2 regions of the Streptosporangium sp. G11 genome follow, and region 2 is predicted to be linked to the other one. Evidence: riboswitches for the same ligand, from Rfam matches in the RefSeq annotation. Region 2 holds a riboswitch; the other holds the start of a gene.
What was found. Region 2 has a riboswitch for cyclic di-AMP ahead of ACSDR0_RS06230 (C40 family peptidase). Riboswitches for the same ligand answer to the same signal wherever they lie in the genome.

Region 1: another riboswitch for cyclic di-AMP. It lies ahead of ACSDR0_RS01145 (hypothetical protein); the one in region 2 lies ahead of ACSDR0_RS06230 (C40 family peptidase).

What each region holds. Positions count from the first base shown of each region.
Region 1 is NZ_JBPJUQ010000001.1:234,458-241,881, reverse strand. It holds gene ACSDR0_RS01160 (carbohydrate ABC transporter permease) at 1-561, shown strand, start outside; gene ACSDR0_RS01155 (carbohydrate ABC transporter permease) at 558-1,397, shown strand; gene ACSDR0_RS01150 (DUF4253 domain-containing protein) at 1,493-2,380, shown strand; cyclic di-AMP (ydaO/yuaA leader) riboswitch at 2,699-2,848, shown strand; gene ACSDR0_RS01145 (hypothetical protein) at 3,107-3,943, shown strand; gene ACSDR0_RS01140 (alpha/beta fold hydrolase) at 4,208-5,068, shown strand; gene ACSDR0_RS01135 (hypothetical protein) at 5,268-5,639, opposite strand; gene ACSDR0_RS01130 (roadblock/LC7 domain-containing protein) at 5,652-6,038, opposite strand; gene ACSDR0_RS01125 (hypothetical protein) at 6,091-6,957, opposite strand; gene ACSDR0_RS01120 (roadblock/LC7 domain-containing protein) at 6,962-7,342, opposite strand.
Region 2 is NZ_JBPJUQ010000004.1:202,670-210,093, reverse strand. It holds gene ACSDR0_RS06250 (NYN domain-containing protein) at 1-290, shown strand, start outside; gene ACSDR0_RS06245 (hypothetical protein) at 338-970, shown strand; gene ACSDR0_RS06240 (NlpC/P60 family protein) at 1,198-2,148, shown strand; gene ACSDR0_RS06235 (phosphoribosyltransferase) at 2,195-2,866, opposite strand; cyclic di-AMP (ydaO/yuaA leader) riboswitch at 3,443-3,601, shown strand; gene ACSDR0_RS06230 (C40 family peptidase) at 3,684-4,247, shown strand; gene ACSDR0_RS06225 (hypothetical protein) at 4,503-5,381, shown strand; gene ACSDR0_RS06220 (M48 family metallopeptidase) at 5,378-6,655, shown strand; gene ACSDR0_RS06215 (glycosyltransferase family 4 protein) at 6,652-7,424, shown strand, end outside.

The DNA.
Region 1 (7,424 bases), on a different contig from region 2:
TCGCTGGCGGCCATGGCCGCCTGGGCCGCGCCCGCCATGACCGGCTCGACGGTCTGGATGTTCCTCTTCGACGCCGACCTGGGCCTGGTCAACCAGGTCCTCGGTATCGAGGGCTACAACTGGTTCTACGACAAGTGGGTGACCTTCGGGATCGTCGGCGCCACGGTGGTCTGGCACTCCTTCCCGTTCGTCATGGTGACCCTCTACGCCGGGATCCAGGCCGTCCCGGTCTCCGTCCTGGAGGCGGCCTCCCTGGACGGCGCCTCCGCGTGGAGCTCGTTCTGGCGGATCATCGTGCCGATGCTGCGGCCGCTGATCACGATCGTGGTCATCCAGTCGATCATCTGGGACTTCAAGATCTTCACGCAGATCTACGTGATGACCAACGGCGGCGGGATAGCGGGGCAGAACTCGGTGCTCAACGTCTACGCGTACCAGACGGCGTTCGGCTCCTCGGAGTACGGGCTCGGCTCGGCGATCGGCGTCGTCATGACCCTGATCCTGCTCGCGGTCACCCTCTTCTACATCCGCGCCCTCTACCGTACGGGGGAGAGGCTGTGAGCAGGTCCCGCCTGGCAGCCAACGTCGTGGCGCTGGTCACCGCGTTCGTCACCTTCTTCCCGATCTACTGGATGGTGCTCTCCGCGCTCAAGCCCACCGGGGAGATCCAGTCTCTCGAGGTGCGCCCGTGGACCCTGGCGCCGACCCTCGACCACTTCCGGCGGGTGCTCGGCGGCGAGAACTTCGGCCGCTACTTCCTCAACAGCCTGGGCGTCGCCCTGACGGTCGTCGTCCTGTCCGCCCTGGTGGCCTTCCTCGCCGCGGTCGCGGTGACCCGGTTCCGCTTCCGGTTCCGTACGACCGTGCTGATCATGTTCCTGGTGGCGCAGATGGTGCCGGTGGAGGCGCTCACCATCCCGCTGTTCTTCCTCGTCCGCGACCTCGGCGCGGTGGTGCCCGGCGTGGGACTCAACACCCTGGGCTCGCTCGTCCTGGTCCACCTGGCGTTCTCACTGCCGTTCGCCATCTGGATGATGAGGGGGTTCGTGGCCGCGGTGCCCGAGACGCTGGAGGAGGCCGCGATGATCGACGGTGCGAGCCGGCCGGTGATCCTGTGGCGGATCATCTTCCCCCTCGTCGCGCCGGGACTGGTCGCCACGAGCGTCTTCTCGTTCATCACCGCCTGGAACGACTTCATCTTCGCCAGGACCTTCATCATCTCGGCCAGGGACAACCAGACGCTGCCCGCGGCCCTGCTGGTCTTCTTCAAGCCCGACGAGAACGACTGGGGCGGCATCATGGCGGCCTCGACGCTGATGACCATCCCCGTGCTCATCTTCTTCGTGGCCGTGCAGCGCAGGCTGGTCGCCGGCCTGGGCGGAGCGGTGAAGGACTGACACCCGCCCGGCCTCGTTCTTCCGTATACCGATAATTTTTGCCTGGACCAGGGCAGAACTGTCCCTCGGGATGGTTGACAGGCCAAAATTGGTCCGTGGTCAGGATCGGATCGGTAGAGATGAGCGATTGCGAGCGTGGGCAACTTCCGCCACTTCTGGGCCAGCTGTTCGCCGACGGAGCCGACGGAGCCGAGGGGAGCGACGGGACCGGCGGTGGCGGAGGCCGGAGGCTCTCGGTGGAGCTGCCGCCGGGGGACGTGGTGTGGCCCGACCCCGGTTACGCTCAGCTCGCGATCCGTCGCCGTCCGGCGTTCTGGCTCAGTGAGGTGGCCGTCTCCGGCGAGTACTGGGCCCGGTTGAGGGCCCAGCACGAGCAGTCGGGCCTGTGGCCGATCCTGCTGGAGGACTCCGTCCAGCCCTGGTCGGCAGGCCAGATCGCCCCGGACACCCCCGTCGAGATCGACAACTACCACGCCGCCGCGTTCATGGCCGAGGTGTGGTCCGACTGGATCGCCAAGGCCGACATCGAACAGCTCGAACTGCTCGAACCCTTCGGTCCCGAGTGCCCGGGACCGGCCCCGTCGGGAAGGCTCGCCGCCGATCCCGGCGTGGTCGCCGACTGGTACGCCGGACTGGTGGCCGAGCGCAGGACCCCGCTCGGGCTCGTCGCGGTCGAGCGCGGGGCCGACGCCCTGGCCGTCATGGGCTGGCAGGGCGCCCTGAACCACAACGAGTGGATGGTCCCGCTCGCGGCCGTCGTGCGGAGCTGGGAGGACAGGTTCGGGGTGCGGGTGGTCGGCATGGGTTTCAACACCCTTGACCTCAGCGTCGCCGCGCCCCCGACGACCTCCGAGCACGCCCTGCACGTCGCCGCCGAGCACTGGACGTTCTGCCCCGACAGCATCATCCAGGGGGCGGGGAACCTCGTCGACTACGCCGAGCAGATCAAGGGCAGGAACGCCTGGTCATTCTGGTGGGACTGACCGGACGGGGCCGACCCGAGGGGTGTGGATTCCCCCGCGGATTTTCCCGTTGACCCCTCCGTCGATTCTTTCGCCGACTCCTTCGTGTGGATCTCCCGGTGTGGTGCCCGGGGAGGGGTTCGCGAAGCCGGACCGCGAGGTCGAGAGGACATTCGTGCTGGTAGGGCGGATGTTGGCCTGGCGGGGTGCTCGATGAGGCTTTCTTGAAGCTTGTAGGTAGATCTTCTGGGGTTTTCATGGCGTTTGCTTTGCTTTGTCCGATTTGGCAGGTAGTGTCCACTGTTATCGGAAGGCGACCTGCCCTTCACAAGAGGGAGCGGCCGGCCGACGTCGAATCCCGAGGGCCCACAGGGCCCCGGAGCCGGGGAACCACTTTTCCGGGGTGAATCCGCCGCGAACGCGCGGCGGTAGGGCAACTCCACCGCCCGAACCCGTCAGCTAACCCGGTAGACGAGATGGAGAGGAGATCCCCTCATGGATCACCGCGTCACCACGTCGGTGCACCCCCTGTCCGCGCCGACCACCTGAACTTTCATACCGCCCCGTCCCCCCCGTCCCCCCGGACCTTGCCGCCGCGCCTGATCGCGGTACTTCCAAGACTGTGCTCCGCGTAGCAATCGACTGATCCGGCTACGCACCTTTTCCGACGAGCGCGTCCCCGCCAGTGCACCCCTTCGGTGTGTCGCACATGGCCGCCCCGTTTCCTCGCGAAAGAGCTTCTTCTCCATGCACCCTTTCTTTGGCCTGCACAAGAACAGCCTGCAGAAGTCCAGTGTGAGCAAGCACCTCCCGTGTAAGAACGCCCCCCTCAAGCGCGGTCTCGTCACCGCCACCATCGTCGGTGTGAGCGTCCTCGCCTCCGGCGGCGTCGCCTCCGCGCTTCCCGCTCCCGCCTCCACCCGCCTCGCCGACCCCGTGGTCGGCGCTCCGGCCGGTGCCGAGGCCGTTCTCCTCCAGGGTTCGACGAGAGCCTCCTACTTCTGGGACGACTCCTCCGGCCGGGCCGGTGACACCGGACTGCCCGCCAGCGGCAAGCCGATGCAGAAGGGCATGATCGCCAGCCCGAGCTGGCCCCTGCTCACCGAGGGCTACATCCTCTACAAGGGCCAGAAGGCCAAGTTCTTCGTCGGCGACCGCGGTCCGGGCAACCCCTCGAACCAGGGCGTCATGGTCGACATCGACGCCAAGACCTTCGCCGACCTGACCGGCGGCACCTTCAACGCCGGCACGCTCGGCGTGGACGGCAACGGCGGCATGGGTCACATCGACATCAAGTACGTCATCACCAAGTGGGGCGACGGCACGGGAGTGAAGAACCTCCCCGTGGCGTTCTCCACCGGCGCCTGGAGCCGCAGGGACACCAGGCCGGCCCAGCCGCCGGCGACCATCTTCGCCATGGCGAGGCAGCTGGGGATCGGCCTGCAGACCCAGCAGGTGAGCGCCGCGGCACGGCCGTGGATCGGCAAGCCCAAGGTCATGATCGAGCCCGCCTCCGTGCGCGTCCCCGACGACGTGATCGCCGCCGGTGTCCGCGCCGCCAAGCTCGGCGCGGGGAAGAGCTGACCCGCCGGCGCGAAAGGCTCGCCTGACACGCGAGGGACGGCCCTCGCGTGAAGGGCCTGAGGAAGGGCCGGTTCTCCGCACGAGGACCGGTCTGTGGAAAGACCGGTCCGCTTGCCGCGGACCGGTCTGACGAGGGACCGACCCGCTCGCGTGGGGGCGGTCCCGGGACACCGGCGCGGACCACCCCGCCGGTGTCGCGCTTTTTCCCGAATGGCATTCTGTCCCGCAGCACCAGCACGGACGGCAGCGGACGGTAGGAGCGCCATGACCCTGCGAGCCCCGGCGAACGGCATCGAGATCGCCTACGACACCTTCGGCTCTCCGGGGGCCCGCCCCCTCCTGCTGATCACGGGCCTCGGCTGCCAGATGATCCAGTGGGACGAGAGGTTCTGCGCGCTGCTCGCGGACCGGGGGTGCCACGTGGTGCGCTTCGACAACCGCGACAGCGGCGAGAGCACCCACCTGAGCGAGGCGGGGACGCCCGCCCTGGACGGGAGCGGGGAGGTCCCCTACCTGCTGGACGACATGGCCGACGACGCCGCCGGGCTGCTCGACGCGCTCGGCTGGGACTCCGCCCACGTGGTCGGCCTCTCGATGGGCGGGATGATCGCGCAGTCACTCGCGATCCGCCACCCGCACCGGGTGCGCAGCCTCACCTCGATCATGTCCACGCCGAGCCCGCAGGCCGCCCTGCTGACCGACCCGGACCTGCTCATGCCGGCCTTCACGCCCGACCGCGAGAGCGCGATCCGGCGGGCCCTCGACAACTGCGCGGCCGTCGGCTCGCCCGGCTACCCGTTCGACCGGGAGTGGAACGCCGAGATCGCCGGGCTGGGCTACGACCGGTCGTACGACCCGGCGGGCACGGCCAGGCAGGTGACCGCGATCATGGCCTCCGGTGACCGCGCGCCGAGGCTCAAGGAGCTCACGCTCCCGGCTCTCGTACTGCACGGGGAGGACGACCCGCTCGTTCCCCTGCCCGCGGGGATCGCCACGGCCGACGCGATCCCGGGCGCCCGGCTGATGACCTTCCCCGGCATGGGTCACGACCTGCCCGGCGAGCTCTGGCCCTCCTTCGTCGACGCGATCGACGAGCTCACCACCTCCGCGGACCCAGGACGGTGACCTCCGGCACGCCCGCCACCGCCCTTCCCTGGCGGTGATTCCGGGCATGCCCGCCACCGTCCTTCCCGCGCGGTGACCTCAGGCATGCCCGTCGCCGTCCTCACGGCACGGTGATTTCCGACGCGCCCGCCGTCGTCCTCACGGCACGGTGGGCCCCGGTGCGGTCCGCGCCTCCCGGGGCACGGGCCGCACCGGAGGGTCAGACTTCGAGCTTCTCCTCGATGCCGCGCAGGATGTGCCGCGCGAGCGCGAGGTTGGCCCGGTTCCGGTCGAGGGCCAGGTAGAGGAACAGGCCTTTGCCGCTCCGGCCCGAGATCGGGCGGATCACGTGGTACTGCGTGCCGAGCGTGATGAGGATGTCCTCGATGCCGTCCTTGAGGCCGAGCGACTCCATGGTCCGCAACTTGGCCTTGACGACCTCGGTGTTACCGGCGGCCGCCACCTGGAGGTCGAGATCCTTGGACCCGCCGAGCGCGCCCAGCGCCATCCCGCTGTTGTAGTCGACGACGACCGCGCCGATGGCACCGTCGATCGTCATCATCTCCTTGAGTGAGATGTCCATGTTGCCCATTGCTGTCTCCGATCACTGGGGTATCGATGTGCGCGAGCTGATGGCGGCCAATCTGGCGGCCGTCTTGCGGCCCTCCAGCCGGAGCAGCCCGAGGTTGGTCCCCGGGCGCGCCAGGACTGTGAGAACGATCTTGGGTCCGGCGGCGTAGAACGCCGCGTAGCCGTTGGTGCCGGAGATCAGCGTCTCCTCGAAGGTGCCCTTGCCCGCCATGCTCGTCATCCGGCGGCTGAGGGCCAGCACCGCGGAGGAGAGCGCGCCGGTCTGCTCGGTGTCGCTTCTCAGGTCGCTCGCTATCGTCAGACCGTCGACGCTGCACGCGATGCTCCCGTCCACGTCCGGTATACGTTCTCGCAGCATCGCCATCTCGCGGCGTATCTCCTCGCGAAGTTCCACCGGCATCCTCCTTCCGATCAGCTTCAGCGTCCGCAGTCTTATCGGCATGTGACCGGGCTCAAGTCATTGCCTCCAATGCGTTCCTGAGCCGGATGAGCAGGTTGACGTCGGCCGGGTCCCCGTTCGCCCTGGGGAGCCACTCCGACGTCTCAGGAGAGCCCGTCCCGGCGGCCGGGATCTCCGTGGCACCCCTCGTCCGCCTGGGCAGCGGCTCCCGCGCCTCGGGGGCCTCGGGCGGAGCGGGCTCCGGGGTGCGGAGCAGCCCGGACGAGGCGAGCTGCCGTACGGCGAGTAGCACCGAGTACGCGGGGCGACCCAGCTTGCGCGCCAGGTCGGCCGGGGTCGCCGTGGAGTCGGCGCCGACCAGCACCTCCCACTGGAGCGGGCTCAGCACCACCCGCTGGGCGCTGATGCGCTCAAGCGGGACGACCGGGAGCGTGTCCAGCTCCGCGGACGGCCAGGTCTGTTCCAACTGTGCCTTCCTCCGCTCGCACTCCCGGAGCAGGCCGGTCGCGTCGAAGTACCACTGCGGTCCGAGCCAGTGCCGCTCTCCCCGCCGGAATCTGGGCCGGTGCCCGGTGGCCTGCAGCAGGAAGTACGCGGCGTCCAGCACGGTGCTCAGCACGCAGAACTCCAGCTCACCCCTGGTGAGCAGGCCCTGCGCGACCAGCCGCTCGCCACCCGTCGGCCGGGGGGCACCCGGCTCCGGCGGCGGGCGGGTGGCGGCCTGCCTGGCCTGCCGTACGGCGTGGGCGGATATCCCGCGGCAGGCGCCCAGCAGGTCCTCCAGGCGGGGGGCGGACACGCTCTCGGCGTAGGTCACGCGGCCGTCGGTGAGGTAGATGACGCCCGACTTGCCGAGCCGCAGGGAGCCGGTGGCGTGGTCGGCGGCGAGCCCGCTGAGGATGTTCTCGACGCTCGGCATGATTTCACGTCGATATCAGACGGCCGGAAAGGGCCTGGAGCCGGTGGCGGGCCAGTGCCAGGTTCGAGCGTTCGAGATCGAGCCTGACGTAAATGACCAGCGGGCCGTCGAAAAGCGTTTCCAGCGGCCTCAGTAAATGGTGGCCGCCGTCCGTGGTTATGATCATGTCGTTGATCCGGACCGTGCCGCCGGGCGAGGCGACGGCGAGCCCGTCGAGCGTCGCGCGCAGGGTCTCGCTCAACCCCGCGGCCGATCTCTCCACGTCGGCGTGGCGGCTCGCTCCGCCGGTGGCCACGGCGGTCCCGCTGGTCTGATCGATGAGGATCGCGTCCAGGGCGCCGGGGATGGCCATTACCTCGGTGAGGCAGTCTTCGATTCCGAGCACGTGCTCTCCCTCGCCAGCGACTTCAAGCGTCGCCCGGTCAGCGTAGGGAAAACCCTCGGAAACCAGCCTTCCTGGCTAGGGC
Region 2 (7,424 bases):
CCGGTCTCGGCGCGCTCTACGCGCAGACCCGCACCGAGCTGACCTGCGTCTTCGACGGCGCCGAGCTGAACGGGCCGGTTCCGGTGTCGGCGCCCAGGGGGGTGCGCGTGCTGTTCAGCGCCCCGAACCAGATCGCCGACGACCTGATCCGCCAGCTGGTCCGCGCCGAGCCGGCGGGACGCGCGGTCGCGGTGGTCTCCTCGGATCGCGAGGTGGCCGAGTCGGTCCGCAGGATGGGCGCCAGGCCGGTGCCCTCGGTGCTTCTTCTAAGACGTCTTGGTCGCGCGTAAACCTTTCCGGGTAGCGAGGCATCGGATCACCCAGGAGGTTCGATTCGATGAAGAAGATCATAACGCTCGCGCTCGCCGTTCTGGCCGCGGGGGCGACCGCCACCACACCCGCGGCGGCCACGACGGCCGCCATCCCCAAGGGTTTCCTGCTCTACGAGAAGGACGCCGCCAAGAAGGACAACGACCCCGAGACCACCTGGAAGGTGAGCAACTCGGCGAAGGCCGGGCTGGCCGTCAACCCGTGCGGCAGGAGCACGCTGGCCGCGACCGGCCGCGCGGCGGCCAGGACGGTGACCTTCACCGGCGTCCCGGACTTCATGAAGGTCGAGCAGGTGATCCTGTACGGTTCGCCGGCCTCGGCCGCCTCGGCCGTCGCCCAGGTGCGCGCCGCCCTGACCAGGTGCAAGGCCAGGACCGACTCGGGCTCCAGCTACCGCTACGCCTCCGCACGCGTGACCGGGCTCGGCGACGAGGCGCTGAGGATCTCCGGACAGGTCTACTACGGGAAGAAGGCCGGGGTGGGCGGTGACCGGAGCGTGCTGGTCAGGAAGGGCAACGCCGTCCTGGTCTATCTCTGGGCGGGGGAGTACTCCAAGCCCGCGAAGGGCGACTGGACCGACCAGTTGCGTGACGCGCGGAGGATGACCGCCAAGATCTGCGACGTCGCAACCTGCGGGTAGCGCGAGCGGGGTTTCGATCGGGCCGCTCCCCGCGGCCGAGGCGCCGCCGCTCCCGAGGAGGGCGTCACCGGCCGCGGGTGAGGCGTTTCACCTGCGATTGAGAGCAAACCCGGCAAAAAGGTGAGTCAATCATTACTTCTTCTGTACTATTCGCCGCAGGTCTGGTGCAGTCGGGAGGCGTTGACGTGGCCGTGGCGGGTTTGCCGGTTGGACTGATTCGGATACCGGTGGCGGCCGGGCTCGCTCTCGCGTTGCTGATGCTGCCGGTGAGCGGAGCGTTCGCCGAACCGAAGCCGACGCTCGCCCAGGCCAAGAAGAAGCTGGAGAAGCTCAACGAGCAGGCCGACCAGATCGTCGAGAAGTACAACCAGGCCTCGGAGAAGTGGAAGCGGGCCAGGAAGAAGTACCGCACGCTGAACGGCGACCTGACCCGCCAGAACGAGCAGGTCGCCGGGTTGCGCAAGGAACTCGTCACGATGGCCGTCAGCACCTACCAGGTCGGGGTGATCAACGGCTGGGAAGGCATGATCTACCAGGCCGACCCCGGTGCCCTGCTGAGCGGCATGGCCGCCGCCGACCAGATGTCCACCTCCCGCGCCCAGTCCCTGAGCGCCTTCGACGAGGCCACCAAGGCGCTGCGGACCAGCCGGGACGAGGCCAAGAAGGCCCTCGCCGAGGCAGACGAGACGCGTGACGAGCTGGTCGAGGAGAAGGCCAAGGCCGACAAGATGGTCAAGGCCCAGACGAAGATCCTGCGCGAGCTCAACGTCTTCAAGACGGGCAACCCCGAGAGCGCCGGGATCCAGTACAACGGTTCCGCCTCGGGCAACGCCCGCGCCGCCCTGCAGTTCGCCTTCGCCCAGGTCGGCAAGCCCTACCGGTACGGCGGCACGGGCCCCAGCGGCTGGGACTGCTCGGGCCTGGTCCAGGGGGCCTGGCGCAGCGGGGGAGTCAGCCTTCCCCGTACGACCTGGGAGCAGTGGAGCTGGGGCGCGAGCCGCAAGGTCTCGCTGAACGAGCTCCAGCCGGGCGACCTCATCTTCAGCGAGGGTCTCGGCCACGTCAGCATGTACGCGGGCAACGGCCAGATCGTGCACGCCCCGCAGACCGGCGACGTCGTCAAGGTCGTCCCGCTGTCCGCCTACGGCCGCCGCATCGTCGGAGCCGTCCGCCCCTGACCGCGGCGGGCCGCGCCGACCGGATGGGGACCACGCCGGCGACCGCTCACGCGCCCGCCGTGGCCGGGTGTGACCTCGACGCGGCGCGCAGCAGATCGCGTACTTCCTCGTCGGTCGTCTGGGAGAAGTCCACGTACGACTGCCCGACCGCGAAGAAGGGCGACGGCGTGGTGGCGCAGACGACCTCGTCCGCCATGGCGGCGAGGTCGTCACAGGCGGACCTCGGCGCGGAGGGTACGGCGACGACGGTCCTGGCGGGCCGGAAGCGGCGCAGGGCCTGCAGGGCGGCGCGCATGCTGGCACCCGTCGCGAGGCCGTCGTCCACCACGATGACGGTCCTGCCCGCCAGATCCGGTGGCGGCCGCCCCTCCCGGTAGGCCCGCTCGCGCCGGATCAGCTCCTGTCCCTCGCGCCGGGCGACCTGCCGGATGGTCTCCGGCGAGACGCCGAAAATCTCGGTGACGTCCTCGTTGAGGACGATCACCCCGCCGGTGGAGATCGCCCCCATCGCGAGCTCCGCCCTTCCGGGAGCGCCGAGCTTGCGGACCAGGAAGACGTCGAGCGGGGCGTCCAGGGCCACGGCGAGCTCGTAGGCCACCGGTACGCCGCCCCGGGGCAGTCCCAGGACGACGACGCCGGATCGCCCCCGGTACTTCTCGAGGAGGCCCGCGAGCACTCGCCCCGCGTCGCGCCGGTCCTGGAACAAGCGGTTCGACATCGCTACCGCCTCCTTGAGATGACGTTTTATTTCATTTTAAATCTCCCAAACTGGTACATAACGCCCATTGACGGCGTCGTACGACGATCGCGCCGGGCGTTCGCGCACCGCGTGCGGCACCTTCGGGTGGCCGGCCGCGCCGACGCCCGACGCCGCCGGATTCGAGATCGCCGGGACGGGATTCCGGCGGCCGATCCACTGCGCCCGCACGCGTGATCCACGGCGCCGAGGCGGCTCCGCCGATCGTCCGGGACCGCCTCGTTCGCCGGGATCTCCCCGGGACGCGGCAAGTGTGATGAATATTACATAAATCGTGATTTGCCGTTGTGATCATAAGGATGTGACGAGAGTCATATCTCAATAGCATAAATAGCCATTAAGCAGGGGTAACAGGAAGATCAAGAGGGCTCTCCGGTCATCCGATTTGGCGAATGCTTTGCCGAAAGTTGGAGATCGGGGTAACTTCTGGCGTCGCGACGTGCAAGCCACGCCGTCGCGGTGAATGTCGGTCTTCGGGCCGGTGTCCCTATAGAAATCCAACCGGCCGCCGTGCCCCCACCCGGGGGCAGGGCTCATCACGGCGGCCCGCCGAATCTATGCAGCCAGGAGGCATGGAACCGGGGACCCAAAAGGCCCATCACAGCGTGGCCAGGGGTGAATCGGCGCATTTTGCCGTAGGGCATCTTCCAAGCCCGAATCCGTCAGCTAACCCGGTAGGCATCAGTGGAAGTCCCAAGGAGAAATCCTGTCTACCACCCCGCACAACCCCCGTCTGTCGCGCCTTTTCCGCCTTTCCATCGGCGGTATCGCCCTCACGTTGACCGCCTCAGCCGGAGCGGTCACCCTAGGGTCCACGGCGGCGCAGGCGACGGCGGACGGCCCCTCCGAGATCCTGGTCAGCAGCCTGGCCGGCGTTTCCGAGAAGGCCGAAAGCACCAAGAAGACCGCCACTCAGGCCACGACTACGGCGAAGGCCAAGGCCAAGGGCAAGACCAAGATGAGCAAGGCGGCACTGCAGAAAGTCCGGGCAGGCAAAGCGGTCTCGGCGGCCAAGAAGCAGATCGGCGATCCGTACCGGTGGGGAGCCTCCGGTCCCGGAGCGTTCGACTGCTCGGGGCTCGTCCGATACGCCTGGCGAAAGGCGGGCGTGTCCCTCCCCCGGATCACGCACAGCCAGTACAGGTCGATCAGGAAAAAGGTCTCGTGGAGCAAGCTGCTCCCCGGTGACCTGCTGTTCTTCAGCGGGAAGGGCCACGTCGGCATGTACGTCGGCAAGGGCAGGATGGTCCACTCGCCGAGCAGCGGCAAGACGGTTCGTGTCGTGAGGCTGGCGGGCTACTACAGGTCCTCCTTCGCCGGAGCGGTACGACCCGGAGCCTGAGCCCGCGCCCGAGCACGGAGCACGGAGCCCGCGCGTCCGAGCACGGAACCCGAGGTCCGCGTCCGGGCACGGCGTCCGAGCACGGAGCCCGAGCCCGCGTCCGGGCACGCGCTCCGGGCACGGCGTCCGAGTACGAAGCCCGAGCCCGCGCCCGGGTACGTGCCACGAGCACGCGCCCGAGCACGGAAAAGCGGTCCCGGTCCTCCACCAGGAGGGCCGGGACCGCTCCACTTCGGTCGAGTACCATCGGCTCGTATGTCCGTCCCGAAAGGGCGCCGCGCCGTGCTCGCCGGGATGCTGGCGCTGATGAGCGCCGCCCCGTTCGCCGGGACGGGTCCCCTCCTCGCCGGGGCCGCGCCGCTCCCGCGCGCCCCCCGCCATCTTCTCCCGTACGACGCCGGGCCCCTCCCACGCGTCTCGTACACCCCCCCGAGCCCGCGCGACCTCCGCGGCCTGTGGCCGGGGGCCGCCGTCACCGTCCGGGGCGAGCACTCCCTCGTGATCGGCCACGGCGTCCCCGCCTCCGTCCTGAGGGATCTGGCGGCCAGGGCCGACCGGGCCCGCGCGACGATCGCGGCGGTCTGGGGACCCGTCACCCCGGTGATCCTCTTCCCCGCCACCGACGCAGAGGCCGCGGCGCTCGCCGGAGCCGGGAGCACCCACGGGCTGGCCGCGATGGCGACCGCGGACCGGGTGATCGTCCTGCCGTCGGGATACGCCAGGCTCACCGGGACCGGCAAGGACGTGGTGATCACCCACGAGCTCACCCACGTGGCCACCGGCGCGACCCGCGGCGGCCGGGTGCCGATGTGGCTGTCCGAGGGCTTCGCCGACTACACGGGCTACCGCGACGCCGGGATCGCGGTGCGGACGGCCGCCGCCGAACTGGCCGACGAGGTGCGCGCGGGCGTCCTGCCCGACCGCCTCCCCGGCCCGGCCGACTTCGCCCCCGGCGCGCCCCGGCTCGCGCAGGCGTACGAGGAGGCGTGGCTCGCCTGCCGGTTCGTCGCGGAGCGCTTCGGGGAGAAGGCGCTGGTGAGGCTCTACGGTAGCGATGTCGGGAGCACGCTCGGCCTGCCGGTGGCCGAGTTCACCGCGGCCTGGCGCGACTACCTCAGAGAGGAACTCACGTGACGCTGAGCACGACGGACGCGCCCCCGGGCGTGCGGCCGGCGGGGTGGGCGCTGGCCGGCCTGGGGGTGGTCACGCTGGCGGTCGTGGCGTTGACCACGCCCTGGAGGGCGCTGCCCGAGGGGGCCCCGGCCGTCGTCCCCGATCCGGCCCGCGACTTCACCCCCGAACAGATCGCCAGGGCCGAGACGTTCGACGCGCTGGTCAGCCTCCCCGGCTACCTGTCGCTCGGCCTGACGCTGGTCGTGGCGGGGGCGCTGGTGGCCACCCCGCTGGGCGCGCGGCTCGCCGACCGGCTGCCGGGGCCGTGGTGGCTGCGGGCGCTCCTCGGCGTGCTGGCGCTGTCGGTGGCCGTGGCGATCCTGCGCTGGCCGCTGGGGATGTGGTCGGAGGGCTACCTTCGCGACTTCGGGCTGTCCACCCAGACCTGGCCTTCGTGGGCGGCCGACCGGGCCAAGAGCACCGGCATCGGCACCGCGCTGACCGCGATCATGGTGGTGGCGGTGATCGCCCTGGCGCGGCGCTACCGGCGCTGGTGGATCCCCGCGGCGGGCGGGGCGTTCGTCCTGACCGTGGCCGCCTCCTTCGCCTACCCGGTGCTCATCGAGCCGGTCTTCAACGACTTCAGGCCGCTGGAGGCCGGGCCGCTCCGCGACGACCTGCTCGCCATGGCCGCCAGGGACGGCGTGCCGGTCGAGAACGTGCTCGTCGCCGACGCCTCCCGGCGGACCACCGCGCTCAACGCGTACGTCTCCGGATTCGGCGCGACCCGCAGGATCGTGGTCTACGACACGCTGCTCCGCGCGCCCGCCGACGAGGTCAAACTGGTGGTCGCGCACGAGCTGGGCCACGCCAAGGCGGGCGACGTGCTGTCGGGCACGCTCATCGGCGGCCTGGGCGCGGCGTGCGGGGCGTGCCTGCTCTACGCGGTGACCTCCGCGGGGGCCGTACGGCGCCGGACGGGGATCTCCTCACTCGGCGACCCGAGGGCGGTGGGCCTGATCATGGGGTTGCTGAGCGTGGCCACGGTCCTGTCGGGACCGGCCCAGAACCTGGTGAGCAGGCACATCGAGGCCCGTGCGGACGTGCACGCGCTGGATCTGACCAGGGACCCGGCGACGTTCGTCGCCATGCAGAAACGGCTGTCAACCACCAATATTTCGGATTTGTCGCCTGATTTCATTGAATATGTGCTTTATGTATCGCATCCCACGACGCCACAGCGCATCGCCATGGCGCGCTCCTGGGCCAGGCTGAACGGTCTCCCCGAGCCGTGAACCGCACGCTGGTCGTCACGAACGACTTCCCGCCCCGCGCGGGGGGGATCCAGTCGTTCGTGTACGGTCTCATCGCCCGCCGCCCGCCGGGTTCGGTCGTCGTCTACGCCCCGCGGTGGTCCGGCAGCGCGGCCTTCGACCTGCGCCAGCCGTACCCCGTCGTGCGGCACCCGACCTCGCTGATGCTGCCCACGCCCGCCGTCGCCCGCCGGGCCGCCGGGCTGGTCGCCGAGTTCGCGTGCGACACCGTGGTCTTCGGGGCGGCGGCGCCGCTCGGGCTGCTCGCGCCCAGGATGCGCGAGGCCGGGGCCCGCCGCGTCGTCATGGTCACCCACGGCCACGAGGCGGGCTGGGCCGGAATCCCGATCGGCCGCCGGGTGCTCGCCAGGATCGGGGCGAACGCCGACGTGGTCACCTACCTCGGGGAGTACACCCGGCGGCGGCTGGCCCGGGTGATGGCCGAGGACAAGCTGGTGCGGCTCGCGCCCGGCGTCGACACCGAGGTGTTCCGCCCGGGGGCCGGGGGAGGGCGGGTGCGCGAGGAATTCGGCCTGGGAGAGCGGCCGGTGGTGGTCTGCCTGTCCAGGCTGGTGCCGCGCAAGGGCCAGGACACGCTCCTGCGGGCCTGGCCCGGCGTGGTCAGGGACGTGCCCGACGCGGTGCTCCTGATCGTCGGAGGGGGCCCGTACCGCAGGACCCTGGAGCGGCTGGCCCGGCCGATGGGCGGTTCGGTTAGGATCACCGGCCCGGTGCCCGAGGCGGAGCTGCC